DNA from 3 places in the Pseudomonas sp. S2_H01 genome. Region 1 is predicted to be linked to each of the others. Evidence: predicted binding sites of a transcription regulator. Region 1 holds the regulator's gene; each other region holds the start of a gene.
What was found. The regulator sigma-54, encoded in region 1, starts transcription at its own class of promoters, with help from an activator protein. The targets are predictions, from matches to a motif close to ANTGGCATNNANNTTGCTNT.
Positions count from the first base shown of each region.

Region 2: a site for sigma-54 is predicted at 5,835-5,854, ahead of nirB (nitrite reductase large subunit NirB). Genes of this name have one in related genera too.
Region 3: a site for sigma-54 is predicted at 2,287-2,306, ahead of AB4N84_RS22785 (CmpA/NrtA family ABC transporter substrate-binding protein). Genes of this name have one in related genera too.

Region 1 covers NZ_CP162756.1:3,519,467-3,529,295, forward strand. The annotation lists gene AB4N84_RS15700 (PA2169 family four-helix-bundle protein) at 1-188, shown strand, start outside; gene AB4N84_RS15705 (sensor domain-containing diguanylate cyclase) at 255-1,718, opposite strand; gene AB4N84_RS15710 (hypothetical protein) at 1,799-1,921, opposite strand; gene AB4N84_RS15715 (HPr family phosphocarrier protein) at 2,012-2,284, opposite strand; gene rapZ (RNase adapter RapZ) at 2,301-3,158, opposite strand; gene ptsN (PTS IIA-like nitrogen regulatory protein PtsN) at 3,161-3,625, opposite strand; gene hpf (ribosome hibernation-promoting factor, HPF/YfiA family) at 3,638-3,946, opposite strand; gene AB4N84_RS15735 (RNA polymerase factor sigma-54) at 4,024-5,517, opposite strand; gene lptB (LPS export ABC transporter ATP-binding protein) at 5,706-6,431, opposite strand; gene lptA (lipopolysaccharide transport periplasmic protein LptA) at 6,431-6,979, opposite strand; gene lptC (LPS export ABC transporter periplasmic protein LptC) at 6,966-7,538, opposite strand; gene AB4N84_RS15755 (KdsC family phosphatase) at 7,549-8,082, opposite strand; gene AB4N84_RS15760 (KpsF/GutQ family sugar-phosphate isomerase) at 8,083-9,057, opposite strand; gene AB4N84_RS15765 (ATP-binding cassette domain-containing protein) at 9,386-9,829, shown strand, end outside.
Region 2 covers NZ_CP162756.1:848,111-857,939, forward strand. The annotation lists gene AB4N84_RS03760 (tartrate dehydrogenase) at 1-526, shown strand, start outside; gene AB4N84_RS03765 (2-hydroxyacid dehydrogenase) at 633-1,559, shown strand; gene AB4N84_RS03770 (molybdopterin-dependent oxidoreductase) at 1,608-5,384, opposite strand; gene nirB (nitrite reductase large subunit NirB) at 6,069-8,627, shown strand; gene nirD (nitrite reductase small subunit NirD) at 8,624-9,001, shown strand; tRNA gene AB4N84_RS03785 (tRNA-Asp) at 9,158-9,234, opposite strand; tRNA gene AB4N84_RS03790 (tRNA-Val) at 9,254-9,329, opposite strand; gene rdgC (recombination-associated protein RdgC) at 9,489-9,829, shown strand, end outside.
Region 3 covers NZ_CP162756.1:5,115,652-5,125,480, reverse strand. The annotation lists gene rlmKL (bifunctional 23S rRNA (guanine(2069)-N(7))-methyltransferase RlmK/23S rRNA (guanine(2445)-N(2))-methyltransferase RlmL) at 1-192, opposite strand, end outside; gene rmf (ribosome modulation factor) at 768-983, shown strand; gene AB4N84_RS22790 (quinone-dependent dihydroorotate dehydrogenase) at 1,159-2,181, opposite strand; gene AB4N84_RS22785 (CmpA/NrtA family ABC transporter substrate-binding protein) at 2,458-3,666, shown strand; gene AB4N84_RS22780 (ANTAR domain-containing response regulator) at 3,680-4,255, shown strand; gene AB4N84_RS22775 (nitrate/nitrite transporter) at 4,496-5,707, shown strand; gene AB4N84_RS22770 (protein kinase domain-containing protein) at 5,726-7,420, shown strand; gene AB4N84_RS22765 (OmpA family protein) at 7,570-8,604, opposite strand; gene sigX (RNA polymerase sigma factor SigX) at 8,712-9,302, opposite strand; gene AB4N84_RS22755 (mechanosensitive ion channel family protein) at 9,392-9,829, opposite strand, start outside.

The DNA of each region.
Region 1 (9,829 bases):
CAGTGCTGAATGAAGTTGAACGCGGTGAAGATCACGCGCTGAAAGCTTACAAAGAAGCCTCGCAAAAAGCGGTCGAGAAGAATCTGCCGGTCAACGTCACCGGCCTGATTCAGCGTCAGCTGACCGGTGTGCAGGCGAACCACGACAAAGTGAAAGCGTTGCGTGATTCCGTGCGTCGCGCCAGCTGATCCCTCGGGATCCCCAAAAAACGCCAGCCTGTCTGGCGTTTTTTTATGTCTGACTTCCGTGTGTGTTCAGGCGGAAGTGGACGTCCCCTCACCAATGTGTTCGACTCGATTGCGGCCTTTGCGTTTGGCGTGATAAAGCGCCTGGTCCGCCTCGGCGAACAGCTGAGCCTGTTGATCTCCGGCCTTCGGTTGTGCGGAAGCCACGCCGATACTGACGGTCAGCGGCTGCCCGTCCTGATTCAGCGGCGGTATTGCTTCGATGGCCTTTCTGATCTGTTCGGCAAGCAATCTGGCGCCCGGGAGATCGGTTTCGGGCAGCACCACCAGGAATTCTTCACCGCCATAACGGGCAGCGACATCGCCGGGACGGCGGATGCACGTCTCCAGCGTTTTCGCGACATTGCGCAACGCGATGTCCCCGCCGTGATGGCCGTGTCGATCATTGAAAGCCTTGAAATGATCGACATCGATCATGAGCACTGAGATCGGCCGGTCCGAACGAATGCTACGGGCCCATTCCTGTTTGAAGACCATGTCCAGGCGACGCCGATTGGCGAGCCCCGTGAGGCCGTCAGTCGCCGCCAGCTCGGCCAGTTCCCGTTCAGCAAGGTGTCTGAGGCGCAGCTGTTTGCTCAGCAGCCAAGACAGCCACAGAATGCCCAGGCACAGCAGGCCGGTTGCGCCCATCACGAGCAGCGCATTGTGTCTCCAAAGTGCGTACACCTCGTCCTGCGACTGCGCGATGACGACGATCAAGGGCAGATCGCCCACCCGAGAAAACGTGTACATTCGCCGTTGGCCGTCCAGATCCGAGATGGCACTGAAACTGCCATTGACCTCTTTCAGAATGCGCTGAAAGTTAGCGCGCTGGCTGAAATCCTGACCGATGTACGTGCGCACGGTCTGCTCGGGTTCCCGTGCGAGCATGATGCCGTCTGCAGTGATCAGGTTGATGGTCCCTTTCTGCCCGACATCCAGCCCTCGAAACAAGCGATGGAAGTAAGCCAGCCGCATCGAGGCCGCTACGATGCCGACAAATCGGCCATCAGGGGAGGGGATGCGTCGGCTGAAACTGATGCGCCAGTCCTTGAAGCCCCAGCGCGCTTTGAAGGGCCCGCCCACTCGCAGCGCAAGGGATGGATCCTCGCGGTGCCTGGCGAAGCTGGCGAGGTCGGAAAAGTTATCCTCGCGGGGTATCACGGACACTGAATCGGCAACGATCGTCCCTGTTTCATCCAGAACGACCAGATCACCTTTGTACGGGGCTGCGGTGGAGCGATCAAACATCACCTGCTGGCGCAAAGCCGCGGAGATCGACAGCACTTCCGGTTGCTGCCACGTTGCGATCATGCCCAGCAGCGAGGTGTCATACAGGTCGGCATTACGTTGCACATCGGCATCGATCAGCTGCACCACGTTATTGGCAGACCGCACGGCGGAGTCCGTCGCGTTGCCGTATTCGCGAATCAGCAAGGACGTGACGATCGCCAGAATCGCCACCACTGCCAGCACGCTGCCGGACATCAACATTCTTTCCGAGCGGGACCGGGCGGATTGGGGCGTCTGTACGTAAGCCAGTGTCATCGATCAGCTCTGTGGTGATTCAACCGTTACTCCCGTTCGCGCGGCATGGTGGGCAGCGTCGCCGCCAGGCTGATCCATGCACGGGGGTGATCATTCGCGAAGGGCGTTTCAAGGCGCTGAATTAAAGATCCATCACGACGATTGATCAAGTTTGTTCCTGCCACTTGAGGTGTAGGAATCAGAATCGGTTGATGAGAGACCGAGAGAGGAAATGCTGCTCAAAAAGGTGAAAAGGGCGATTACTCGCCCTCGTCAAACCTGTTGTTGATCAGTTCGATCAAGCCGTCCAGCGCGGCTTGTTCCTCGTCACCTTCCGTGAAGAGATGGATCTCGGTGCCTTTGCCGGCGGCCAGCATCATGACGGCCATGATGCTCTTGCCGTCGACCATGCTGTCGGGGCTACGGCCGACCCTGATCTGGCAGGGGTATTTGCCGGCAACGCCAACGAACTTTGCTGCAGCGCGGGCGTGCAGGCCCAGCTTGTTGATGATGGTGATCTGGTGAGCGGGCATCGCGATGGGGATCCTTTCAGCTTAGGTCGCGGTGGCGGACCTGAACATTCTTGAGCGACTGTTGCAGGGACTGACCCAGGCGTTCGGTCAGGTAGACGGAGCGGTGGTGTCCGCCGGTGCAGCCAATGGCTATGGTGACGTAGGCGCGGTTGCTGGCGGCGAACCGCGGCAACCACTTGGTCAGGTACGACGAGATGTCCTGGAACATTTCTTCGACATCTGACTGCGCGGCCAAGTAGTCGGCTACCGGCTTATCAAGCCCGGATTGCTCGCGCAATTCAGGCTTCCAGTACGGGTTAGGCAGGCAGCGAACGTCGAACACCAGGTCCGCGTCCACGGGCATGCCCCGTTTGAAGCCAAACGATTCGATCAGGAAAGCGGTACCCGGTTCAGGCTTGTTCAGCAGCCGTAACTTGAGCGTATCGCGCAGCTGATAGAGGTTCAGGTGGGTCGTGTCGATGGTCAGGTCGGCGAGATCGATGATCGGCCCGAGCAAGGTTTTCTCGTCACGGATCGCCTCGGCCAGCGAGCGTGTCGCATTGCTCAGCGGGTGACGACGGCGGGTTTCGGAGAACCGCTTGAGCAGCGTGGACTCCTCGGCGTCCAGAAACAGTACATCGCACCGGATGTGCCGGCTGCGAACCTCTTCGAGCATTCGCGGAAAACGGGTCAGGTGACTGGGCAGGTTGCGGGCGTCGATGGACACTGCCAGCAGAGGTTCCGCCAGCTCCGTGTTGATCAGTGCGCGTTCGGCCAGTTCAGGCAGCAGGCCAGCGGGCAGGTTGTCGACGCAGTAAAAACCGCTGTCTTCCAGAACATCGAGGGCCGTGCTCTTGCCGGAGCCGGAGCGACCGCTGACGATGATCATGCGCATGGTCAGTGCCCGTTCTGTACGTGGAGCACGACGTTGTACAGTTCGTCGCTGCTTTTCGCGTTACGCAGGCTGGCGCGCACATCGGCGCGGTCGAGCATGCTGGCGATCTGTCGGAGCAATTCGAGGTGTGCATCGGTGGCGGCTTCAGGGACCAGCAACACGAACAGCAGGTCCACCGGGGCGCCGTCGATGGCATCGAAATCGACAGGCTTTTCCAGGTGCAGCACTGCGCTGACCGGAGACGTGCAGCCTTTGAGTCGACAGTGAGGGATCGCGATTCCGTTACCGAAGCCGGTAGAACCCAGCTTCTCGCGGGCAATAAGGCTTTCGTAGACGGTTTGCCAGTCGAATTCGGGCACCTGCTGCCCGATCATTTTGGCAATCTCTTCGAGGACGGCTTTTTTGCTGCCGCCTGGCACGTTCACGAGTGAACGGCCAGGGGTCAGAATGTTTTCAAGTCGGATCATGGATGGGGAGTGTCAGCGAGCGGCCGCACCTTTGAGGATGCTTTGCTGCTTTTCCTTATGCTTGAGCAATTGTCTGTCTAGCTTGTCAGTGAGCAGGTCGATTGCCGCGTACATGTCGTCATGCTCCGCATTGGCAACCACCTCTCCACCGTGGATATGCAGGGTGGCCTCGATCTTCTGTTTGAGTTTCTCGACGGCCATCGTCACCTGCACGTTGGTAATCTTGTCAAAGTGCCCTTCGAGCTTTTTCAGCTTCAGCTCGATGTACTCGCGCAGGGGCTTGGTCACTTCCAGTTGGTGTCCACTGATGTTGACTTGCATACAGCTTCTCCTTCGTTGCCAGTGCATTAAGAGGCAGGCTTGGTTGCCTGCCACTGGAACGCTGTGGCCTGTGACCCTTACATCAATCGCTTGCGTTCGCTGGAAGGCGCTATCCCTAGAGACTCGCGGTATTTGGCGACGGTGCGACGGGCCACTTGAATGCCTTGTGCCTCCAGTAAACCAGCGATCTTGCTGTCACTCAACGGCTTTTTCTGATTTTCCGCGGCAACCAGTTTTTTGATGATCGCGCGGATGGCGGTAGACGAGCATTCGCCGCCTTCAGAGGTGCTGACGTGGCTGGAAAAGAAGTATTTCAGTTCGTAGATGCCGCGCGGGGTATGCATGAACTTTTGCGTGGTCACGCGCGAGATCGTCGATTCGTGCATGCCGACCGCCTCGGCGATGTCGTGCAATACCAGCGGTTTCATCGCCTCGTCACCGTACTCAAGGAAACCACGCTGATGTTCCACGATCTGGGTCGCAACCTTCATCAGGGTTTCGTTACGGCTCTGCAGGCTTTTGATGAACCAGCGCGCTTCCTGCAACTGGTTGCGCATGAAGGTGTTGTCGGCGCTCGTGTCGGCACGACGCACAAAGCCAGCGTACTGCGGATTGACCCGCAGGCGCGGAACGGCTTCCTGATTGAGCTCGACCAGCCAGCGTTCGTTGTCCTTGCGCACGATCACATCGGGAACGACGTATTCCGCTTCGGTGGACTCGATCTGGGACCCTGGACGCGGGTTCAGGCTTTGCACCAGTTCGATGACCTGGCGCAGATCATCTTCCTTGAGCTTCATGCGGCGCATCAGTTGCGCGTAGTCACGGCTGCCCAACAGGTCGATGTAATCGCCGACCAGGCGTTGAGCTTCCGCGAGCCATTTGGTCTTCGCCGGTAACTGACGCAGTTGCAGCAACAGGCATTCGCTGAGGTTGCGAGCACCAATGCCGGCAGGTTCGAATTGCTGAATGCGGTGCAGAACGGCCTCGATCTCGTCCAGTTCGATATCGAGCTCTGGATCAAAAGCGTCCAGCAGTTCCTCGAGGGACTCGTCGAGATAGCCTTGGTTGTTGATGCAGTCAATCAGCGTGACAGCGATCAGGCGATCGGTGTCGGACATCGGCGCCAGGTTCAACTGCCAGAGCAGATGGCTTTGCAGGCTCTCACCGACGGACGTGCGCGTGGTGAAATCCCATTCGTCGTCATCGTTGCTGGGCAGGCTGCTGGCGCTGGTCTGGTAAACGTCTTCCCAGGCGGTGTCGACAGGCAGTTCGTTGGGAATGCGCTCGCTCCATTCGCCGTCTTCCAGGTTGTCGACGGTGGGCGCGGACTCCTGATAAGTCGGTTCCTGAACGTCCGGGTTGGGCTTTTGCTCGATGTTGTCGGCCATGGGGTCGACGTTATCGAAGTCGTCGCCTTCTTCCTGGCGCTCGAGCATAGGGTTGGACTCCAGTGCCTCCTGGATTTCCTGTTGGAGATCCAGCGTCGACAGTTGGAGTAAGCGGATGGCCTGTTGCAGCTGCGGCGTCATCGTCAGCTGCTGGCCCATTCTCAAGACTAGCGAAGGTTTCATGGCAGAGACTTAACACCTTATTCGCCGGCGCACATGCGCGCCATCCACTACTGGGGCGCCTGGGCGCCAACTTAAGCAAATTATATGCCTGAAACCGGAGTGTTTGCCTAGGGTGTGATGACAATTAAAACGAGGTTGGCGGTCAGGCGCACACTGCGGTCGCCGGCCAACCCCTTGTCATCGTCCGGTTACAGGCGGAACTCGTGGCCGAGATACACTTCTTTGACCAACTGGTTGGCCAGGATGGTTTCAGCATCGCCTTCCGCGATCAGTTGCCCATCGTTAACGATGTAGGCCGTTTCGCAGATGTCGAGGGTCTCGCGGACGTTGTGGTCGGTGATCAGAACGCCGATACCCTTGGCCTTGAGATGGTAGATGATCTGCTTGATGTCACCCACGGAGATCGGGTCGACCCCGGCAAAGGGTTCATCGAGCAGGATGAACTTCGGCGCCGTGGCCAGTGCGCGGGCGATTTCCACGCGACGACGCTCACCACCGGACAGGCTCATGCCCAGGTTGTCGCGGATGTGCGTGATATGGAACTCCTGGAGCAGGCTCTCCAGTTCTTTGCGACGTCCGGCGCGATCAAGCTCCTTGCGGGTCTCAAGGATGGCCATGATGTTGTCCGACACCGACAGCTTGCGGAAGATCGAGGCTTCTTGCGGCAAATAGCCGATACCGGCGCGGGCGCGGCCGTGCATCGGTTGGTGGCTGACGTCCTGGTCGTCGATCAGCACGCGCCCCTGATCGGCCTGAACGAGGCCCACGATCATGTAGAAGCATGTGGTCTTGCCTGCACCGTTAGGGCCCAGAAGACCGACGATCTGGCCGCTGTCGATGGACAGGCTGACGTCTCGCACGACCTGGCGGCTTTTGTAAGCCTTGGCCAGGTGTTGGGCTTTCAGCGTTGCCATTACTGGGCCTTCTGCTGGTCGGTTTTCTTTTTCGGCTGAATCACCATGTCGACACGAGGGCGCGATTCGGTGACTTTGCTGCCTGTGGCTCGGCCGGCACTCGCCAGTTTGCGGACGGTGTCGTAGACGATTTTCTCGCCCTGCGTCACGTTGCTGTCCTTGTCGATCACCTTGGCCTTGTCGATCAGCACGATGCGGTTTTGCGGCGCGTGGTACTGAATAGTGACGCCCCAGCCCTGAACGGGTTTGGTGTCACCGGCCGTCTGCAACTGCTCGAAGTAGGCCAGGTTGCCCACCGAGGTCACGACGTCGATGTCGCCTGCAGGCGTACGGGTCATGGTCACGGTGTTGCCGGTCACCTTCATCGACCCTTGGGTGATGATCACGTTACCGGTATAGGTGGCGATGCCTTGCTTGTCGTCCAGCTGGGCGTCGTCGGCCTGAATGCGGATAGGCTGATCCTGATCGTTCGGCAGAGCCCAGGCGCTCACGCTTCCCAGTGCTGCGCCCAGACCGAGCAAAATAGGGAGGGTTTTAAGGAGCCTCATACTGTCCTCTTGCGTTCGATAGCAGGTGTATCCTGCTTTCTTTTAGATAGGCTTTCATACCCGTACCCGTGCTCACGCCGTTAAAGCCGTCGATTCTAACGGGTTGCGCGGTTTCCGCATATTGCTTCTGGGGGAAGACAGTCATGCGTGTGCTGGTGATGATGGTGGTTCGGTTCTTTTCGTCGGTGCGATTGATGCGAACCTTGTCGATCAGCTCGACGTGATCCCCGCCCGGCGACACTTCGGCGCGCACGCTCTGAACATGCCACGGGAACTCCGATCCGCGAAACATCTGCAGGACCGGGGTCGTCATCAGGGTGACGTCGGTGGCCTTCAGGTGTTCGACCTTGTCAGCGGTCATATCGTATTGCATCGAGCCATCGGGCAGGTACTGAATGCTGTGCGCGTTCATCGCATAGTAGTCGATGGCGCTTTCGTCCACGGCAGCCTTGGGCTGGTCCATGAAACTTTCAGGGCTGATGTTCCAGTAGCCAGCCGCTGCAAGCAGCAGTGCCAGCACACCGAAGATCAAAAACGTACGAAATCGTTTGCTCAGCATAAATGCACTTCTATAAGTAGGCGGCGTGTGCCGCTTCGAGATTGCCCTGAGCGCTCAGGATCAGCTCGCAGAATTCTCGCGCGGCACCTTCGCCGCCTTTGGCTTGTGTGGTGCCGTGCGCATGTTGACGGACAAACCCGGCCGCGTTGGCGACGGCCATGCCCAAGCCTACCCGGCGGATGACCGGAAGATCAGGCAAATCGTCGCCGAGGTAGGCGACCTGCTCATAGCTTAGATGCAGTTGCTGCAGGAGTTCGTCGAGTACCACCAGTTTGTCTTCACGTCCCTGGTACAGGTGCGCGATGCCCAGGTTTTTGGCGCGGCGCTCAACGACCGGGGTTTTCCGTCCGCTGATGATTGCCGTGACGACACCGGAGTTGATCAGCATTTTGATGCCCTGACCGTCCAGTGTGTTGAATGTCTTGAACTCGCTGCCATCTTCCAGGAAGTACAGTCGGCCATCTGTGAGTACGCCGTCGACGTCGAAGACCGCCAGTTTGATGTGTTTGCCGCGCTGCATCAGTTCATTCATATCGACGCTCATTTACATCACTCCCGCGCGCAGAAGGTCTTGAAGGTTGAACGCGCCGATGGGGCGATCGTTCTCGTCGACCACGATCAGTGCGCCGATCTTGTTATCTTCCATGATTTTCAACGCCTCGGCGGCGAGCATCTCCGGGCGGACGGTCTTGCCGTGCACGGTCATCACTTCATCGATAACGGCCTGGCGCAGATCGACATCACGGTCCAGCGTGCGGCGCAAATCACCGTCAGTGAAGATCCCGGCGAGGCGACCGTCGGGTTCGACGATGGCGGTCATGCCCAGGCCCTTGCGGGTCATTTCCATCAGCGAGTCGCGCAGCGGTGTGCCGCGAGCAACCTGAGGCAGTTCGGCTTGCGTATGCATCACATGCTCGACTTTCAGCAGGAGGCGACGGCCCAGTGCACCACCTGGGTGGGAGAACGCAAAGTCTTCGGCGGTGAAGCCGCGCGCATCGAGCAGCGCAACCGCCAGGGCATCGCCCATGACCAAGGCTGCGGTCGTCGACGACGTCGGCGCAAGGTTCAACGGGCAGGCTTCTTTTTCCACACGGGCATTGAGCCTGACGTCCGCGGCCTTCGCCAGCGTGGATTCGGGATTGCCGGTCAGGCTGATCAGTTTGATGCCCAGGCGTTTGATCAGGGGCAGCAGGGTCACGATCTCTGAGGTAGTGCCCGAATTGGACAGCGCCAGGATGATGTCGGCGCTGGTGATCATGCCCATGTCGCCATGGCTGGCTTCGGCTGGATGAACGAAGAACGCAGGGGTGCCCGTACTGGCCAGCGTCGCGGCGATCTTTTTTCCGATGTGTCCTGATTTGCCCATGCCGACCACGACCACGCGGCCCTGGCTTTCCAGAATCATTTCGCAGGCACGGACGAAATCCGCATCGATATGCGCGAGCAGGCCTTCGACGGCCTCTATTTCAAGGCGGATGGTGCACTGAGCGGATTGAATCAGGTCGCGGGCATTGGTCATGTCGAAAATAGGGTCAGTCTGGTGAAAAGGCGGGGATTATAACGGCAATGTTGAAAACCCTCACGCTTCATCGCAGCAGTTTGTTTATAGCGCTGTGTTTGTTGACGGGGCCGTCCTTCAGGCGTTGCCCAAAACAGGCCGTAAGCTGTGCAGGAATTTTCCGTTCTTTGCGAAATATAACGGAGTTATCACGACTTGCCGTGCGCGAGCTTTGGCGGCATCGGAGAGCGGTGTTATAGTTCGCCGCTTGTTCGGCCCCTCCAGACAGTGTGTCGTTCGTCAAGGACGCGGCATCTGAGAGAGACAGGCTGCATCGCAAGGAGTTTAGATGAGTGCCGATAACGCCTACGCGGTCGAATTGAAGGGTTTGTCCTTCAAACGCGGTACGCGCAGCATCTTTAATAATGTCGACATCCGCATCCCCCGGGGCAAAGTCACCGGCATCATGGGGCCGTCAGGCAGTGGTAAAACCACCCTGCTGCGCCTGATGGGGGCACAGTTGCGCCCCAGTAGCGGTGAGGTTTGGGTCAATGGCCAGAACCTGCCCGAGCTGTCGCGCAGTGATCTTTTCGATGCTCGCAAGCAGATGGGTGTCCTGTTTCAGAGCGGTGCGCTGTTTACTGATCTCGACGTTTTCGAAAACGTGGCGTTCCCGCTGCGTGTTCATACCAAACTGCCTGAAGACATGATTCGCGACATCGTCCTGCTCAAATTGCAGGCGGTGGGTTTGCGTGGCGCTGTCGAATTGATGCCGGATGAACTGTCCGGCGGC
Region 2 (9,829 bases), 2.7 Mb from region 1:
GCACCTGACGTCAGCGACGAAGTCCAACGGCATCGCGATCACCATGCCGTACTGGGATGAACGCGTTGCCGAGATGGGCAAAAAATACCCGCAGGTGAACGTCGACAAGTACCACATCGATATCCTCACCGCGAACTTCGTCCTGCACCCTGACTGGTTCGACGTGGTGGTGGCGAGCAACCTGTTCGGCGACATCCTGTCTGACCTGGGCCCGGCCTGCACCGGCACGATCGGCATCGCGCCGTCGGCCAACATCAACCCGGAGCGCAACTTCCCGAGCCTGTTCGAGCCCGTGCACGGTTCGGCGCCCGACATCGCCGGCAAAGGCATCGCCAACCCGATCGGACAGATCTGGTGCGGGGCGATGATGCTTGAACACCTGGGCCATCCGGACGCAGGGGCAGCCGTGCTGACCGCCATCGAAACCGTGCTGGCGATGGGGCCAGCGGACGCCCCGCTGACGGCTGACATCGGCGGCACCGGGAACACCGAAGCGCTGGGCAAAGCCATCGCCGCTGCTGTCTGATCCCGCCAATAGCGCGCAATCTCCCGTTCTTTCGCCCGGATTCGGGAGATTGTTGCGCCGGGCTCTGCCATCGTATGAACACCTTCCCTGCGAGTGCGAGTCCCCCATGGCCCTGCTGTTCAAAGTTGAAGATTCACGCGGCAGTGTCTGGAAATCACTGTTCGAACAGCATGCACCGGACATCGACGTGCGACTGTGGCCGGACATAGGGGACCCCTCGCAGGTGCGTTACTTCGCCGCCTGGCAGCCACCACACGACTTGCACACCCGCTTTCCCAATCTCGACGTGATTTTCGCCACCTCGGCCGGGGTCGATCAATTCGACCTCGGCGAACTGCCAGGGCATATCCAGGTGGTCCGGATGCTCGATCCCGGCATCGCCCAAGGCATCGTCGAGTACGCCTGTTTTGCCGTACTGAGCCTGCATCGGCAGGTTCCCCTCTATCTGCGCCAGCAACGGGCCAGGGTCTGGCAAGACCATGAACTGACGCCTGCCAGACGGCGTCGTGTCGGCGTCATGGGCCTGGGCAATCTCGGGGTGGCGGTCACGCAAGCCTTGCGACCGTTCGGCTTTGAACTGCGGGGTTGGGCAAGGTCACACAAACACATCGACGGTGTGCAATGCTTCGCCGGCGATGTGCAACTGAAGCCCTTTCTCGCCCAGTGCGACATTCTGATCTGCCTGCTCCCTCTGACGGACGACACCCGCGGCGTGTTGAACGCACAGACCTTCGCCGCGATGCCCAAAGGCGCGCAGTTGATCAACCTGGGACGGGGTGGGCATCTGATCGAGCGCGACCTGCTGGATGCACTGGACAGTGGGCAACTGAGCGATGCCGTCGTCGACGTGCTTGAGGACGAACCGCCTTCGCCCGATCATCCGTTCTGGAGCCATCCCAACCTCTGGCTCACACCCCACATCGGTGCAAACACCTCTCCCGACACCGCATTCGAGGTGCTGCTCGGCAACCTTCGTCGCCATCAGCGAGGGGAAGCGATGCATGGCGTAATCGCACGGCACCAAGGCTACTGAGCGCCTGACCGACCCGCTTTCGCGTATCGGGCCCGCCGATGACCGTCCTTAATAGACGTCTCGCAGATAACGCCTTTCCCCCGCCAGATCCCGCAGATGCTCGGCGGCGCGCTCTGCGCTCATCCCGCCATGGGCAACGATGACCTCGCGCAGTGCCTGATCGACGTCCTTGGCCATGTGCGTTGCATCCCCGCAGACGTAAATGCGCGCGCCGTCCTGCAACCACCGCCACAGTTCAGCGCCCTGTTCGCGGATGCGATGCTGGACGTAGACCTTCTCGGCCTGATCGCGGGAAAACGCCAGGCTCAGGCGCGTGAGCAACCCGTCTTTGTGCAGGCTTTCGAGTTCATCGCGGTAGTAGAAATCCGTGGCCGCATGCTGCTCACCAAAGAACAGCCAGTTTCGCCCGCGATCAGCGCGCATTTGCCGCTCCTGCAGAAACGCCCTGAACGGCGCCACGCCGGTGCCAGGACCGATCATGATCATCGGCACGTCACCCTCGACCGGTACACGAAAGTGCTGGGTCGGTTGCAGGAAAATCGGCACCTGGCCATCACCCGCACGGTCGGCGAGAAAAGTCGAGGACACGCCCTTGCGCTTGCCGTACCGCACGGCAGAGACCGTCAGATGAACCTCATCGGGATGCGCCTTTGCACTGGACGCGATGGAGTACAACCGCGGCTGAAGCGGCTTGAGGTGCTCCAGCAACTCCTGCGCTGAACAGCTCAGCGGAAACTCCCGCAGCACATCCGCCAGCTGTCGCCCCCATAACCAGTCCTTCAACTCGCTGTTGAAAGGCTCGGTCAGCAACGTTTTAAGCTCGCTGCTGCCGCTGCGCTCGGCAATGAAACCCAGCGCTTGTGCCGTGGGTCTTGCGATTTCGAATTGCGAGGTCAGTGCCTGCGACAACGGCATCTCACCCGCCTTGCCGACACTCACAGGCTGGTCGCCCTGCAGGCCCGTCAACGTCAGCACTTCATCGATCAACGCCGGACAATTGCGCGGCCACACGCCCAGCGCATCGCCTGCCTCATAGGCCAGACCCGAGTCGCCCAGCGTCAACGCAAACTGGCGTGTGTCCTTGCTCGCGCCCTCGCCGTTCAGACGGCGATTGATCGACAGCCTGGCGTGATGCGGGTGCGCACGGGACGGTTGGTTGCTCGACGTTTCCGGGGCCATTTCGATGGAGGGAATATCCAGCACCTGTTGCAGCGCCTTGAACCAGCCGTCGGCGTGGTCCTGAAAGTCGCCGTCACAATCGACCCGGGGCATCAACGGCGACGCCCCCAATGTCAGTAAGCGCTGATCCAGATTCTTGCCGTGTTGACAGAAGCGGTCGTAACTCGGATCCCCCAGAGCGAGCACGGCGTAACGCAGCGACTCCAGCCGCTCCTGGCGTTCGCTCAGCGACTGCCAGAACCCCTGACCGTTGTCGGGCGAATCGCCGTCACCGAAGGTGCTGCTGATCAACGCGACATGGCTGACATCGCTCAGACGTGCCACCGGAAATCGGTCCATCGCAGCGACCTGCACGGGGATGCCCGCTGAGCGCAGGTGCGTGCCGAAGCGTTTGGCGAGCGCCTCTGCGTTGCCGGTTTGCGAGGCCCAGAGCAAGGTGAGCAGCGGCTCACCTTCGCAGACTTCCAGCGTGTGCGCATCGGGCTGTGGCACATCAAGAAAACGATGACCGATCAGCTCGACCTTGCGCAGCGCAACCGCGCAGAACTTGAATTCGGGCTGCTTCGACACCGGGTCGACGGCGTCACTGGTCACGGCGTTGATCGCCAAGTGTTCGCCGTAGGCATCGTTCCAGTGAAACGGCGCAAAACAGTTGCCCGGTCTCACCCGGTCGGTTACCACAGCGGGCAGGACCGCATGACCGCGCACCGAACGGACTTCAACGGCGTCCTTGTCGCGAATGCCCAGCGCCGTCGCATCGGTCGGGTGGATTTCGACGAAGGGACCGGGATTGAGCGTGTTGAGTGTCGGGATTTTTCCGGTCTTGGTCAGCGTGTGCCACTGGTGTTGCAGTCGACCGGTATTGAGCACCATCGGGAACGTGTCGTTTGGCATCTCGGCCGGCGGCATGTGCGGACGCGGCAGAAAAACCGCCTTGCCGTGCTCCGTCGCGAAAAGCAGGGCCAGGCGTTCCGACTGCGCCCCGCTTTTATCGAGGTAGCGAATCGGGTGACGCGTGCCGGTGTCGTCAGGCGCGCACGGCCATTGCAGCGATTGGTCACGCAGACGCGCATAGCTGGCACCGCGTATGTCGTAACCGGTTTTCGGGTTCCAGGCCCGTTTGATTTCTTCGAACACGGCCTCGGCCGAACCGTAGCTGAAGCCTTCGGCAAAGCCCATTTCGCAGGCGACCCGGGCAATGATCTGCCAATCGGGTAACGCCTCACCGGGCGCATCGACGGCTTTTTGCGTCAGGGTCAGGTTTCGTTCGGAGTTGATCATCACCCCTTCCGCTTCTGCCCAAAGCGCACCGGGCAAGAGAATGTCGGCGTAGCGATTGGTTTCGGTGTCGAGAAACGCGTCCTGAGTGATCACCAGCTCGGCATTTTGCAGGGCCTGGATCACCGTCGAGCGGTTGGCGACGCTTGCCACCGGGTTGGTGCAGATGATCCAGCAGGCCTTGATATGACCGTCACGCATCTGCTCGAACAGGTCGACGGTGCCGCCGCCGAGTGTCTGACCCAGACTGCCGCGGGGAATCGACCACAGGTCTTCTATAAAGCGACGGTCGTCCTCGACCAACACCGATCGCTGGCCGGGAAGGCCAGGGCCCATGTAGCCCATTTCCCGGCCGCCCATGGCGTTGGGTTGCCCGGTCAGTGAAAACGGCCCGCTGCCCGGGCGGCAAATCGCGCCTGTGGCCAAGTGCAAGTTGCACAATGCGTTGGTGTTCCAGGTGCCGTGGGTGCTCTGGTTCAGCCCCATGGTCCAGCAACTCATCCACTGCGGCGCCTGGCCAATCATCCGGGCAGCCTGACGAATATCTGCCTCAGGCAGACCGGTTATCTGCGCGACGTAAGCGGGCGTGTAATCGGCCAGAAATTCAGGCATCCCCTCCCAGCCTTGCGTAAAAGCGTCGATGAAGTCGGTGTCGACATCGCCGTTTTCCAGCAGCAGATGCAGCAGGCCGTTGAGCAACGCCAGATCGGTGCCGGGTTTGATGGGCAGGAACAGGCTGGCCTTGTCCGCGGTGGCGCTGCGCCGAGGGTCGACAACGATCAGCTTCGCGCCCGCCTTGACCCGATCCATCATGCGCAGGAACAGGATCGGATGACAGTCGGCCATGTTGGCGCCGATCACAAAGAACAGGTCGGCCTTGTCGAAATCGTCATAGGAACCCGGCGGGCCGTCCGAACCCAGCGACAATTTATAGCCGCTGCCAGCGCTCGCCATGCACAGCCGGGAGTTGGATTCGATGTTGTTCGTGCGCACGAACCCTTTAGCGAGTTTGTTGGCCAGGTACTGCGCTTCCAGGGACATCTGGCCCGAGACGTAAAACGCCAGTGCATCGGGCCCGTCACGATCAAGAATGCCGCGCAGACGGCTGGCCGTTTCCGAGATCGCCGCGTCGATATCAGTGCGCACCGGGTCCTGACTGCGCTGATGCCGCAGGTAGGCGGACGTCATGCGGCCAGCGTCGGCAATTGCCTGGCCACAGGTGGTGCCTTTGGTACACAGACGCCCGGCATTGGTCGGATGCGCCTTGTCGCCGCTGACCTTGATCACACGGTTATTGTCGACCTGCATGACGATGCCGCAACCGACACCACAATAAGGACACACGCTTCGTACGCTGTTGCTCGCCATAACCCGTTTCCCGAACCCAAAAAAAAGACGCCCTGTTCTCCTCCGTCGAAAAACGGGGAGCACACGGCGCCTTTGTCGTGAAGAGGGCAATCGGCGTTGACTGCCTATAGAAGGATGATTGCAAAGGACAGGCCAGCCTGATGGGGAGGCTTTGAAGCGAGCGCGACTGGCTGGCGGTGGCACGTTCATACCCGCTGCGGCTGAAGCGCAAAGCGGCCACGGACGCTCGCATTTGAGCCTCGCAATGGGGCGAAGCGGACGAAATCGCACCGTTTGCGTGCCATGCGCTATCCCTTGTAGGAGCGTGGCTTGTCCCGCGATCGGCGGGGAACCCGTCGTAAAACCTGTGGATGCGGTCAGCCCGATGCACCCTATTCATCAGATTGACTGCCGCTTCGCGGCAGATCGCGGGACAAGCCACGCTCCTACACTCATCGCGGTGCGTCCGCTATTGGCACACCCATTGCTTCATCCCTTTCAAGCCCAACCCGAATGCGCGGTGGGCAGCCCCGGCGGTCAACGATGATCGTCCGCGCCACACGGCGAGGGGCTCTTCAGGTTGTGCCGACACTGTGGTCGAGTGACAACCCTTAAAAGAACAGGCAAAGGCGCCTGGAACCGAACGGTTCCGGGCGCCTTTTTTTTGCTTTCAAAAAACCTGATTGGCCTTGGCCGGGACTCGATATGAACACCACAGCCGCTCTTCACGATGTGCAAACACTGATCGTCGTTGGCAACGGGATGGTCGGTCACCACTGCGTCGAACAACTGATCGCCGCCGGTGCCCTCGAGCGCTATCGCATCCATGTGTTCGGTGAAGAAGGCCAGCGCGCCTACGACCGTGTCCACCTGTCCGAGTACTTCGGCGGTCGCGATGCCGAGTCACTGGCCCTCAGCGATGCTGCTTTATATGAACACCCCGGCCTGACGCTGCACCTGGGCGTACCGGTGCTGGAAATCGACCGCAACCGCCGCGAAGTCATCACGTCCAGAGGCTGTTTTGCCTACGACAAACTGGTCCTGGCGACCGGCTCTTACCCGTTCGTGCCGCCCATCGAAGGCGCCGAAGGCCATTCTCGGCTGGTGTACCGCACGCTGGACGATCTGGACACCATTCGCGCCGCTGCCCATCAGGCCAGACGCGGTGTCGTGGTCGGTGGCGGTTTGCTCGGAATGGAAGCGGCCAATGCATTGAAGTCTCTTGGCCTGGAAGCGCATGTGGTGGAATTCGCCCCGCGCCTGATGCCCGTGCAGCTGGACGATTTTGGCGGCGCGGCCCTCAAGGCCCGCATCGAGGCCTTGGGTGTCGGCGTGCATCTCTCTCGCGCCACCCAGTCGATCAGCGCAGGTGAGGAATACCGCTATCGCATGAATTTCGCGGGCGACGAATGCCTTGAGACCGACCTGATCGTGTTCTCGGCCGGGATTCGGCCACAGGACGCCCTCGCCCGCCAGTGCGAGCTGGCGCTGGGTCCGCGCGGCGGGATCGCCATTGACGAACACTGCCGCACCAGCGACGCCGACATCTTTGCCATCGGTGAGTGCGCGGCCTGGAACGGCAGCGTCTTCGGTCTCGTCGCCCCGGGTTATCAGATGGCGCGCAACGTCGCGGCGCAACTGTGCGATCAGGATGCCGAGCCGTTCTACGGCGCGGACATGTCGACCAAACTGAAGCTGCTCGGCGTCGACGTCGGTTCCATCGGCGATGCCCATGGCGCACTGACCGGCGCGCGCAGCTATCGCTTCATTGATGAGGCCACTGCCACCTATCGGCGTCTGGTGGTGTCCGCCGACGGCAAGCAAGTGCTGGGCGCGGTGCTGGTCGGAGACAACAGCTATTACGACACGCTGCTGCAATACGCGCAGAACGGCATCAAGCTCCCGGCCGATCCGTCCAGCCTGATCCTGCCTCACAGCGAAGGCGCACCGACACTGGGCGCCGACGCGCTGCCCGCCACCGCGACCATCTGCTCCTGCCACAACGTCAGCAAAGGCGCGATCTGCTCGGCCATCGACAGCGGCTGTACCGACCTCGCCGGAATCAAAGCCTGCACCAAAGCGGCGACCGGGTGCGGTGGCTGCTCGGCCCTGCTCAAAAGCGTGTTCGAACACGAGCTGACGGCGCGCGGTGTCGCCGTCGACAAGAGCCTGTGCGAGCACTTTGCCTTTACGCGTCAGGAGCTGTATGCCCTCGCCCGCGTGGAAAATATCGAGAGTTTCGAGCAGATGATTGCCCGCCACGGCAAAGGCCACGTCGGTTGCGACATCTGCAAACCCACTGTCGGCTCTATCCTTGCATCCTGCTGGAACAAACCGATCATGGACCCTTCGCTGGTGCCTTTGCAGGACACCAACGACACCTTCATGGCGAACATGCAGAAGAACGGTACGTATTCGGTAGTGCCACGGATTCCTGCCGGAGAAATCACTCCGGACGGCCTGATCGCCATCGGCGCGGTGGCGAAGAAATACGACCTGTACACCAAGATCACGGGCGGCCAGCGCATCGACCTGTTCGGCGCGCAATTGCATGAGTTGCCGGACATCTGGGCCGAGCTGATCGCGGCCGGTTTCGAGACCGGGCATGCATACGGCAAGTCGACGCGAACGGTGAAATCCTGCGTCGGCAGCACCTGGTGCCGTTATGGCGTGCAGGACAGCGTGCAAATGGCGCTGACCATCGAGGACCGTTACAAGGGGCTGCGTTCGCCGCACAAGCTGAAATTCGCGGTGTCCGGCTGCACCCGCGAATGCGCCGAAGCGCAAAGCAAGGACATCGGCGTCATCGCCACGGAGAACGGCTGGAACCTGTACGTCTGCGGCAACGGCGGCATGCGCCCGCGCCATGCGGAGCTGTTCGCCACCGACCTGGATGACGAGACGCTGATTCGCTACATCGACCGCGTGCTGATGTTCTACATCCGCACCGCCGACAAGCTGCAGCGTACGTCGGTCTGGCGCGAATCGCTGGAAGGCGGCCTGGATTACCTCAAGGCCGTAGTCATTGATGACAGCCTGGGGCTGGCCGTCGAGCTGGAGGAGCACATGCAACGGGTCGTGGACCGTTATGAGTGCGAATGGGCCAACGCGCTGAAGAGCCCGGAAAAGCTCAAGCGCTTCCGCACCTTCGTCAACGACAAGGGCGCCGACCCGGACATTCATTTCGTCAAGGAACGCAGCCAACGCCGCCCGGCGCGGGCTAATGAACTCAACCTTATTCCTGTTGCGGAGATCGCACGATGAGCCAGGCCAATGCGCTGACGATGGACATGCCTCAAACCCAAGCCTGGCGCGTGGTGTGCGCCCGTCAGGACCTGGTCCTCAACTCCGGCGTTGTGGCGCTGGTGGGCAATACGCAGGTGGCACTGTTTCATGTCGCCTCGATCAGCGGTACGCCGCAACTGTTCGCGGTCGAGAACCGCGATCCGGTGTCGGGTGTGAACGTGATCGGTCGCGGTTTGGTCGGCAGCCTGGCGGGCGATCTGGTGATCGCCTCGCCACTGTATAAGCAGCATTATCGGCTGGAGGACGGGACCTGCCTTGAGGATCCGGCCTTGAAATTGCGCACTTGGCCCGCCCGGTTGGCGGGCGATGTGGTGGAGATTGATGTGGGCTAGAGATCAGAGACCGCCAATTGATACGCCAACCCTGTAGGAGTGAGCTCACTCCTACAGGATTTTTGTTGCGATCACCAAATAACAGGCACAAAAAAAGCGACCCTAAGGTCGCTCTTTTTGTCGTTACGAGGAGTTCAAGGGCCTCGTAACTCAATATGGCGCAGCGGACGGGACTCGAACCCGCGACCCCCGGCGTGACAGGCCGGTATTCTAACCGACTGAACTACCGCTGCGCGTAACACTTGAAACGAATGGTGGGTGATGACGGGATCGAACCGCCGACATTCTGCTTGTAAGGCAGACGCTCTCCCAGCTGAGCTAATCACCCTTCGCTTCGGTGTGGCGCGCATTCTACGGAGCGATCCCACCTCTGGCAAGCACTTTTTTAAATAATTTTTATATTCCCGCCAAAGGCTTACGTCAGGGTTGGCCGCAGGGTCGCGGCAGCGAATAATGCCCCCCTTTGTATAAAGGAGAGACGTACCCCATGTGGTTCAAAAACCTGCTTGTCTATCGCCTGACCCAGGACCTGCCATTTGATGCCGAGGCGCTGGAAACCGCATTGGCGACCAAACCTGCACGCGCTTGTGCCAGCCAGGAGTTGACCACTTACGGTTTCATCGCCCCGTTCGGCAAAGGTGAAGACGCACCTCTGGTGCATGTCAGCGGCGATTTCATGCTGGTGTCGGCGCGCAAGGAAGAACGCATCCTGCCGGGCAGCGTGGTCAACGACGCATTGAAAGAGAAAGTCGAAGAGATCGAGACCGAGCAGATGCGCAAGGTCTATAAGAAGGAACGCGACCAGCTCAAGGATGAAATCATCCAGGC
Region 3 (9,829 bases), 1.6 Mb from region 1:
GAGCACCAGCAAAACACGGTTGGCCAGCCGCGACCACAAACACAGCCGGTAGGCGGTTTCCATGTCGGCGCTGCCACGGATAGTCGAGGTGTGCTCGCGGGTTTCCTGGAGGCCAAGTGCAGTGGCTTCCTCAGCGAGCAGCCCTTCGAGGCCTTTGGGACAGGTGAGGAAAAGTTCGTAACGGTCCGACATGAGTATTCCAGAGCCTTGGCTATGAGTGGCTGGACAACGCATTGTCCAGCCCGATTCAAACAGACGCCTTTCATGGAGGACGCCTGCGTGGCACACACATTGTGCCGATCCACCACACCGATACATTTCGAGTGTGGCAGCTGTGCCGGCCCGCAATGGCGGGCCGACATTCTGATATTAAAAAACCACTATTCAGCCCGACGATGGCAGTAATAAAAAGTCACATCACTGACCCTTCGTCGTTTTAAATCTGACGTCAATCAGCCATCAGACCTACATGAGAACCAGTCGCGAATCTCATGAAGACCCCCGAATCAGGGCGCCTGGTGAAAAAATCACCCTTCAAACCTCTCATCCCTTATGGTCGTAACGCCTCAATGGTTACGTTCTTATGACAAAACGATCATTCACAGCGTCCCATGCATTGGTTAGAAATCAACTCAGGTTGTCGTCGCAACGGCGACAGCACCTGGCCCGCGACGCCGGCAGCGGGCCTGCAGAGGCAGAAGATTTCTGCCTGACCTCGACACGAGGTCTCCAAGGACATAACAGTCAACAAACGAGGGCAACACCCTATGAGAAGACTTAAGCGTGATCCGTTGGAAAGAGCTTTTTCGCGCGGATATCAATACGGCGTAACTGGTAAATCCCGTGAGCTTTGCCCATTTACTCTACCGTCGGTACGTCAAGCCTGGATCAATGGCTGGCGAGAAGGACGAGGCGACAACTGGGACGGTATGACCGGCACTGCGGGTATACACAGGCTCAACGAACTTCACGCGGTCGGCTGACGCTTAACGACCAAAGGGACATTCCGACTTTTTAAGATTTCCTCAGGAAATTCGACAATCAGATTCGTTTCACCCTAACCATGCACGTCCCATCCGGACGGCGGGCTAAAGCCCAAGAGGGGTTCCAGTCGGAACCCCTCTTTTTGTTTCGGCCTTTCAAGCGCGTTGGCGTGATCTATTTCGGCATCGCGGCGATGGCGTCAACCGACTCGCGAATCAGCGCCGGACCTTTGTAGATGAACCCTGAATAAATCTGCACCAGGCTCGCACCGGCGGCGATTTTCTCCGCTGCGTGCTTGCCCTCGGTGATGCCGCCCGCCGCGATGATCGGCAACTTGCCGCCCAGCTCACTGGCCAGCACTTTGACGATGTGCGTGCTTTGCTCACGCACTGGCGCACCCGACAGACCGCCCGCTTCGTCGCCGTGAGGTAGCCCTTCGACACCCACGCGGCTCAATGTGGTGTTGGTGGCGATCACCGCGTCCATCCCCGACTCCAGCAGCGAGGTGGCGACCAGTACCGTTTCTTCGTCGCTCATGTCCGGGGCGATCTTGATGGCCAGCGGCACGCGCTTGCCATGGGCCAGCGTCAAGGCCTCCTGACGTACACGCAGCGCTTCGAGCAACTGCTTGAGCGAATCACCGAATTGCAGACTGCGCAGGCCAGGGGTGTTTGGCGAGCTGACATTGACGGTGATGTAGCTGGCGTGGGTGTAAACCTTGTCCAGGCAGATCAGGTAATCGTCGACCGCACGCTCGACCGGGGTGTCGAAGTTCTTGCCGATATTGATGCCCAGCACGCCGTTGTATTTGGCGGCCTGCACACGACTGATCAGGTTGTCGACGCCCAGGTTGTTGAACCCCATGCGGTTGATGATGCCTTCGGCATGGGGCAGTCGGAAAATCCGCGGCTTGGGATTGCCCGGCTGCGGACGCGGTGTGACGGTGCCGATTTCAACGAAGCCGAAACCCAACTGAGCAAACCCGTCGATGGCCGCACCGTTCTTGTCCAGACCCGCGGCAAGCCCGACCGGGTTTGGAAACTGCAAGCCCATGACCGTCACCGGCAACCGCGCGGGCGCCTTGTTGAGCAGACCATTGAGCCCCAGACGACCGCCCGCGCCGATCAGGTCGATGGACAGATCGTGGGAGGTTTCCGGGGAGAGTTTGAACAGTAACTGGCGGGCCAGGTTATACATGGGCGGGCGCGGCTCGTTTGAGGCTGAAGTCAGCGGCGGATTATAGACGCGCACAGGGGTGCAGCGCGAGGCATGTCTAGCACTTTGCTCAACGTTGGACCGCTCACTGGCATATGGCTTGCTTGAACAGGTTATCGAGCTCCCTCCAACGGCGGAGAGAGTGATCGGACAATGGCGTCGTTTTCGTCCCGGTTAAGGCCCGGACGTGGCGACGTTTTTTTATGGAAGACCGGCAGCGCCTGCGGGCACGTCGATCTTCAGGCGGAACCGAAAACCATGAACGACACCCTTGATACACCACTGGCCTGGGTCAACGGCAGCGACGCTCCGGAACTGACCACCATCGACGTAGGCTTCATGGCGCTCACCGACGCCGCTTCGCTGATCATTGCCGCGACGCAGGGTTTCGCTCAACCGTACGGCCTGAACATCAACCTGCACCGGCAATCGTCCTGGGCGAGCCTGCGCGACAACCTGGTCAATGGCGGATTGCATGCCGCTCACAGCCTTTACGGTCTGGTGTACGCCGCACAGCTGGGGATTGGCGGCCCTGCGAAAGACATGGCGGTTTTGATGGGGCTGAATCAAAACGGCCAAAGCATCAATCTCTCCCGGGCCCTCCAGGCACAAGGGGTGATCACTCCTGAGGCGCTGGACCGTCGCACGCACCAAAGCGGAACAAAACTCACCTTTGCGCAGACCTTTCCGACGGGCAATCACGCCATGTGGTTGTATTACTGGCTGGCCAGTCAGGGGATTCACCCCTTGCAGGACGTCGACAGCGTGGTCGTCCCACCGCCGCAGATGGTCGAACACCTCAAGGCCCAACGCATTGACGGCTTTTGTGTCGGTGAGCCCTGGGGTGCGAGCGCCGTCAGCCAGAACCTGGGCTTCACCCTGGCGACCACCCAGGCCATCTGGCCAGATCATCCTGAAAAGGTGCTTGGCTGCAGCCTGGAGTTCGTCGAGCGATACCCCAATACCGCGCGCGCCCTGGTCATGGCCGTGCTGGAGGCCAGCCGATTCATAGAACAGAGCACGGAAAATCGCCGCAGTGCCGCGCATATGCTCAGCGGCAGCGATTACGTGAACGCCCCCGTCGAGGACATCGAAGGTCGTCTGCTCGGCCAGTACGGCGACGGTCTCGGCAACCACTGGCAGGACCCACATGCCGTGAGTTTCCATCGCAACGGAGAGGTGAACATGCCTTACCTGTCGGACGGCATGTGGTTCATGACCCAGTTTCGCCGCTGGGGCTTGCTGCGCGAGGACCCGGATTACCGCGACATCGCCCGGCGGGTGCAGCAGCTGGCGCTCTATCGACAGGCTGCCGAGGCATTGAACATCCCCGTGCCCGCCTCAGCGATGCGCAGCAGCCAGCTCATCGACGGCAAGGTCTGGGACGGCAGCGATCCGATCGGTTATGCCCATGGTTTCAAACTGCACGCGCTGGCCCCTGCCGCGCCTGCCTCCATTGATCACTGAGGGAGACGCAATCATGCTGCGAATCCTGTTGATCAACGACACCCCCAAGAAAGTCGGACGCTTGAAGGCTGCGCTCATCGAGGCCGGTTTCGAGGTGATCGATGAGTCCGGGCTGATTATCGATCTGCCCGGGCGCGTGCAGGCGGTGCGTCCGGATGTCATTCTGATTGACACCGAATCGCCGGGACGCGATGTGCTGGAGCAAGTCGTGCTGATTACCCGCGACCTGCCCCGCCCGATCGTGATGTTCACCGACGAGCACGACCCGGGCGTCATGCGCCAGGCCATCAAGTCCGGCGTCAGCGCCTACATCGTTGAAGGCATTCACGCACAACGCCTGCAACCCATTCTCGACGTGGCCATGGCGCGCTTCGAGAGCGATCAGGACCTCCGCGCGCAGCTCCACGCCCGTGACCAGCAACTGGCCGAGCGCAAGCGCATTGAAACCGCCAAAGGCCTGCTGATGAAGATGAAGAGCTGCACCGAGGATGAGGCCTATACGCTCATGCGCCGTCAGGCCATGAGCCGGCAGCAGAAGCTGGTGCAAGTGGCAGAACAGATTATCGCCATGAGCGAGCTACTGGGTTAACGATTGGCCCACGTTTTGCTAGATAGTTCGTACAGGTAGCCAACGGCGGTTGCCCCACTTTCGACAAAGACGTCGCACACCCCTTCGCACAGCGCGAACAGGGTTGCGACGTTTTTTCGTTTTGGCCCCACACAACGGGCCAGGTGGAGCGCCGGACGGGTGCTTCACCTGCAAGACCTGACCCGTGACGGTGAGAGCGACAGCCGCTCCCGCAACGATTTCCTGCAGATGAGGTGTTAGATGAATACAAGCTTCTGGAAAGCCGGACATAAACCCACGCTGTTCGCAGCCTTCCTCTACTTCGACCTGAGCTTCATGGTCTGGTACCTGCTCGGTCCACTGGCCGTTCAGATCGCCACAGACCTGCACCTCACCACGCAACAACGCGGGCTGATGGTCGCCACACCGATCCTGGCGGGTGCGCTCCTGCGTTTTGTGATGGGCATGCTCGCCGATCAGTTGTCACCCAAAACAGCCGGCATCATCGGCCAGATCATCGTCATCGTCGCCCTGCTTTGCGCCTGGCAACTGGGCATTCACAGCTATGAACATGCGTTGTTGCTGGGCGTGTTCCTGGGCATGGCGGGCGCCTCGTTTGCCGTCGCCCTGCCGCTGGCGTCGCAATGGTACCCGCCGCAGCACCAAGGCAAGGCGATGGGCATCGCGGGTGCCGGTAACTCCGGAACGGTGTTCGCCGCCCTGATCGCACCGGTATTGGCCGCAAGCTTTGGCTGGAGCAATGTATTCGGCTTCGCGGTCGTGCCATTGGTGCTGACACTGATTGCCTTCTCGCTGATGGCCCGCAATGCGCCAGAGCGCCCGAAAGCCAAGTCCATGAGTGACTATTTCAAGGCTCTGGGCGACCGTGACAGCTGGTGGTTCATGTTCTTCTACAGCGTCACATTCGGTGGCTTCATCGGCCTGGCCAGCGCCCTGCCCGGCTACTTCAACGATCAGTACGGCCTGAGCCCCGTGACTGCGGGTTACTACACCGCAGCCTGCGTGTTCGGCGGCAGCATGATGCGCCCTCTCGGCGGCGCGCTGGCAGACCGCTTTGGTGGCATTCGCACCCTGTCCGGGATGTACGCGGTTGCCGCGATCTGCATCGCCGCGGTCGGTTTCAACCTGCCAAGTTCATGGGCCGCGCTGGCCCTGTTCGTCGCCGCCATGCTGGGCCTGGGTGCAGGCAATGGCGCGGTGTTCCAACTGGTGCCACAGCGCTTTCGTAAAGAAATCGGTGTGATGACCGGCCTGATCGGCATGGCGGGCGGCATCGGCGGATTCCTCCTCGCCGCGGGCCTGGGTGCAATCAAGCAAAATACCGGCGACTATCAGTTGGGTCTGTGGCTGTTCGCCCTGCTCGGTGTACTGGCATGGTTCGGCCTGATGAACGTCAAGCGCCGCTGGAGAACCACCTGGGGATCAGCTGCCGTCACCGCTGCTCGTGTCTGAGCCTGACGGAGGTTGGCGATGAATCAGCCGTTGGCGTCGAGTCCGGCCAAGGCAGTCGGGTTGCAGGTGCGCTTTGCCGAGTTCAGCGCCAGTGGACCACGGCCTGAGAACCAGGACGCCACGCGCCTGGTCACGCCCGCGCCAGCACTCGCCGCCAGCAAGGGATATCTGTTCGGGCTGGCGGACGGTGTCAGCCACTGTTCGGATGGCGGCCTGGCGTCCCGCTCGACCCTTCAAGCCCTGGCAATGGATTACTACTCAACACCGGAAACCTGGGGCGTCGCTCAAGCGCTGGACCGCCTGCTGCTCGCACACAACCGCTGGCTGCTGGCGAACGGCCTTTTGACCACGCTCAGCGCGCTGGTCCTGCGAGGCCGTCGCTTCACCCTCGCCCATGTCGGTGACTGCCGGGTGTACCGCTGGCATGAAGGGGTGTTACAGCGCATCAGTGAGGATCATGTCTGGGAGCAACCGGACATGCAGCACGTACTCAAACGCGCACTGGGCCTGGATCAATACGTCGTCATGGATTATCTGGACGGTGAGCTGCGTCAAGGCGAACGCCTGCTGCTGATCAGCGATGGCGTCTGGTCGACACTGAACGATACGCGGATCGGCACGATCCTCAGCGAACAGCAGGATCTGGACGCCGCTGTGCGGACGTTGGTGAACGCCGCGCACCTGTCTGGAAGCCAGGACAACGCCAGCGCCGTGCTCATCCAGATCGATCAGTTGGGCACCGATACGCTGGCCGATACGCTCATTCAGTTACAGCAATGGCCGTTGCCGCCGTCACTCAAGCCTGGCCAATCCTTTGAGGGCTGGCAGATCGAGCAGCGCCTGGGCGATTCAAGACAATCCTTGCTGTATCGGGTCCTGGACGCCGAGCGACAACCTTGGCTGCTCAAAACCCTCCCGGACGCCCGTCACGACGAGCCCGGAGCCGGTCAGGCATTGCTGCTTGAAGAGTGGTTTTTGCGCCGGGTTGCCGGACGTTTCTTCCCTCAGGTTCATCCGCTGCCCGATCGCCAACACCTGTACTACGTCATGCGCCAGTACCCGGGCCAGACGTTGGCGCACACCTTCCAGAAACAGGGACCGATGGAACTGGCGCGATGGCCAAGCCTGGCGCGGGACCTGATAGGGGCCGTCGGCTTACTGCACCGACGCAACATCGTCCATCGCGACATCAAGCCGGAGAACGTGCTGATCGACGACAACGGCGAGCTACGCGTGCTGGATTTCGGCCTTGCCTTCTGCCCCGGTCTGTCTGCCGACGGTGAAGGCGACGTGCCCGGCACGCCTAGTTTTATCGCCCCGGAAGCGTTCGAAGGCGCCGACCCCGCGCCAGCGCTCGATCTGTACGCCGCCAGCGTCACGCTGTATTTCCTGCTGACCGGGCACTATCCGTACGGAGAAATCGAAGCCTTTCAACACCGACGTTTCGGCAACCCCATTCCCGTCAGCCGCTACCGTCCAGACGTCCCCGAATGGATCGAACACCATCTGGATCAGGCGCTTCAGGCCGTCCCGGCAAAACGCTTTGAAACGGCCGAACAATGGCTGCTGCAGCTCCAGCACGGCGAACTTGCGACATTGAATACGCGGACCAGACCCTTGCTGGAACGCGAACCGCTCAAAGTCTGGCAAACCGTGGCACTGCTGTCGCTGGCGCTTAACCTGTTGTTGTGGATCATGTTACTTAAACACTGACGCTGCCAACCCTGCGTGAATCCATCGCTGCTCATCACGCCATGCGCGAATACTTCCAAAGAAGAATGCATCGCAACGCCGATTATTTTTACAAACGCCAGAAAAAGAAAAACCCGGCCGAGGCCGGGTTTTTCGTGAAGCGGGGCTAATTACTTAGCTTGAGCTTCTACTTGTGCTTCTACGCGACGGTTTACAGCGCGGCCTGCTTCAGTTGCGTTGTCAGCAACTGGGCGGGATTCGCCGTAGCCAACCGAGTTCACGCGGTTAGCGCCAACACCGTACTGGTTAACCAGAACTTGCTTAACGGCGTTTGCACGACGCTCGGACAGTTTCTGGTTGTAAGCGTCAGGACCGACGGAGTCAGTGTGACCTTCAACAGTGGTGGTGGTTTGTGGGTACTGCTTCATGAAGTCAGCCAGGTTCTTGATGTCGCCGTAGCTGTTTGGCTTGACGACCGACTTGTCGAAGTCGAATTTCACGTCCAGCTCAACACGTACGACTTCAGCAACAGCCGGGCAACCGTTGGCGTCAACAGTAACGTTGGCCGGGGTGTCTGGGCACTTGTCGACGTTGTCGCACACGCCATCGTTGTCGCTGTCGGAGCACACTTCAGCTACTGGAGCTGGTGCTGCTTCAACTTTCTTGGAGCCGCCACCGAAGTTCACGCCGATACCGACGCTAGGTGCCCACTCGGTGTCGCCCTGGTCGATGTTGTACTGAGCTTCAACGCCAGCACGGGCGTAGAAGTTGTCGGTGAAGTACAGCTTGGCACCGCCGCCGACGTTGGCGAAGGTGGAGCGGTTACGACCGCCGCTGCCGTTCTGACCGATGCTCTGATCGGAGAAACCAGCCGAGACGTACGGACGCAGCATGTCGCCCGGGTTGTTGAAGTGGTACAGAGCGTCCAGAGCGGTGTTCGCGCCCTTGATGTTCTTGCCATCATCGCTACGAACGTTGTGAACTTCGTCGTAGCCCAGACGCAATTCAACGTCGTCAGTCAGGAAGTAGCCAACCGAACCGCCGAACAGGTTACCGTCGTTTTTGAAATTACGAGCGCTGTCGAACTGTTCTTTCTTGGCGAAGCCTTCGATTTCGACTGCGCCTTGGCCTTGTGCCAGAGCGCCGAACGAAGTTGCGGCAACAATAGTACCAATGGCCAAGCCCAAGGTGTTTTTCAGTTTCATCCGTTAAATCCCCATCTGGTGATTGTAAAGCGGTCCCCCTAATCGAGGGACAACTCGTCGGCAAGTCTATCAGAACTTGCCTGCCCGTTAGAGATATTTGCTCCGAGTTAAGTTTCGGTAACGCCTGCAAATTTCTCACGTAATTTATCAAGTGCCCGTTTGTACCGCATTTTCGTTGCACTCAGGCCCATATGCATTATGTCTGCGATCTCCTGAAATTCCAGCTCTGCGACAAATCGAAGCACCAGAATTTCCCTGTCAATCGGGTTCACATGCACGAGCCAGCGATCGAGGCCGCCCTTCTCTTCCGGTTTCGGCGTCTTCTCTTCAGACGCTTCCTCGAGGGGGTCCAGACTCAAAGCGTCCATCAACCGACGCTTTCGTCGCTCCTTTCTGTACTGCGTGATGCATTCGTTGTAGGTGATGCTGTAAAGCCAGGTTTTGAATTTCGATTTCCCTTCAAAATTCTTCAACCCATACAACACCTTAAGCATCACCTCCTGACAGACATCGTCCGCGTCGCGATCGTTCCCTAAATAGCGCGCGCAGACGTTAAAAAGTGTCCGCTGGTAGCGTCGCATCAGCTCTTCGTAGGCTCGAGTCACATGGAACAACTCGGCGTGCGAGCGCGCAACCAACTCCTCATCAGAGAGCTCGCGGGGGTCGTAACGCAGTGAGAGCGATTGGGGTTTATTCAAAACAGGTCGTGCCGACAGTCAGATAAATGTCCGCCTGGTCCCGGAACCTCCGGGATTTTGCGGCGGCATACATTAGCAGATTTGCCGGTTCAGCGGCTGCTCACTCGCTGCTCGAGAAGGATGCGGTTCGACAACGACACCAGTTCCCCTTCATCGGTCAGCAGTGTGGTCTTCACCGTGCCAATCTCTTCGATCTGTCCTTCGACCTCTCCAATACGCACTTGTTGCCCTACCTGATACAACTCCCGCACATAAATTCCTGCCAGGATCTGGCTTGCGATCTCCCGACTGCCCAGGCCCATGGCCAGCGCAACTGCCAGACCAACGGTAATCAAACCAATCACGATGACGTGGTTCAGCAGGTCGGTTTTCACCTCCAGCTGACTGATCGCGACCGAAATGCTGATGATGATCACCAGCCATTGCGCGACGCGCCCCAACCCCGCCGAGTAATCCAGCCCAACGCCTTCTGCCGCGCCGCGAACGATGCCGTTGACCAACTGCGCCAGCAGCACGCCGACCAGCAG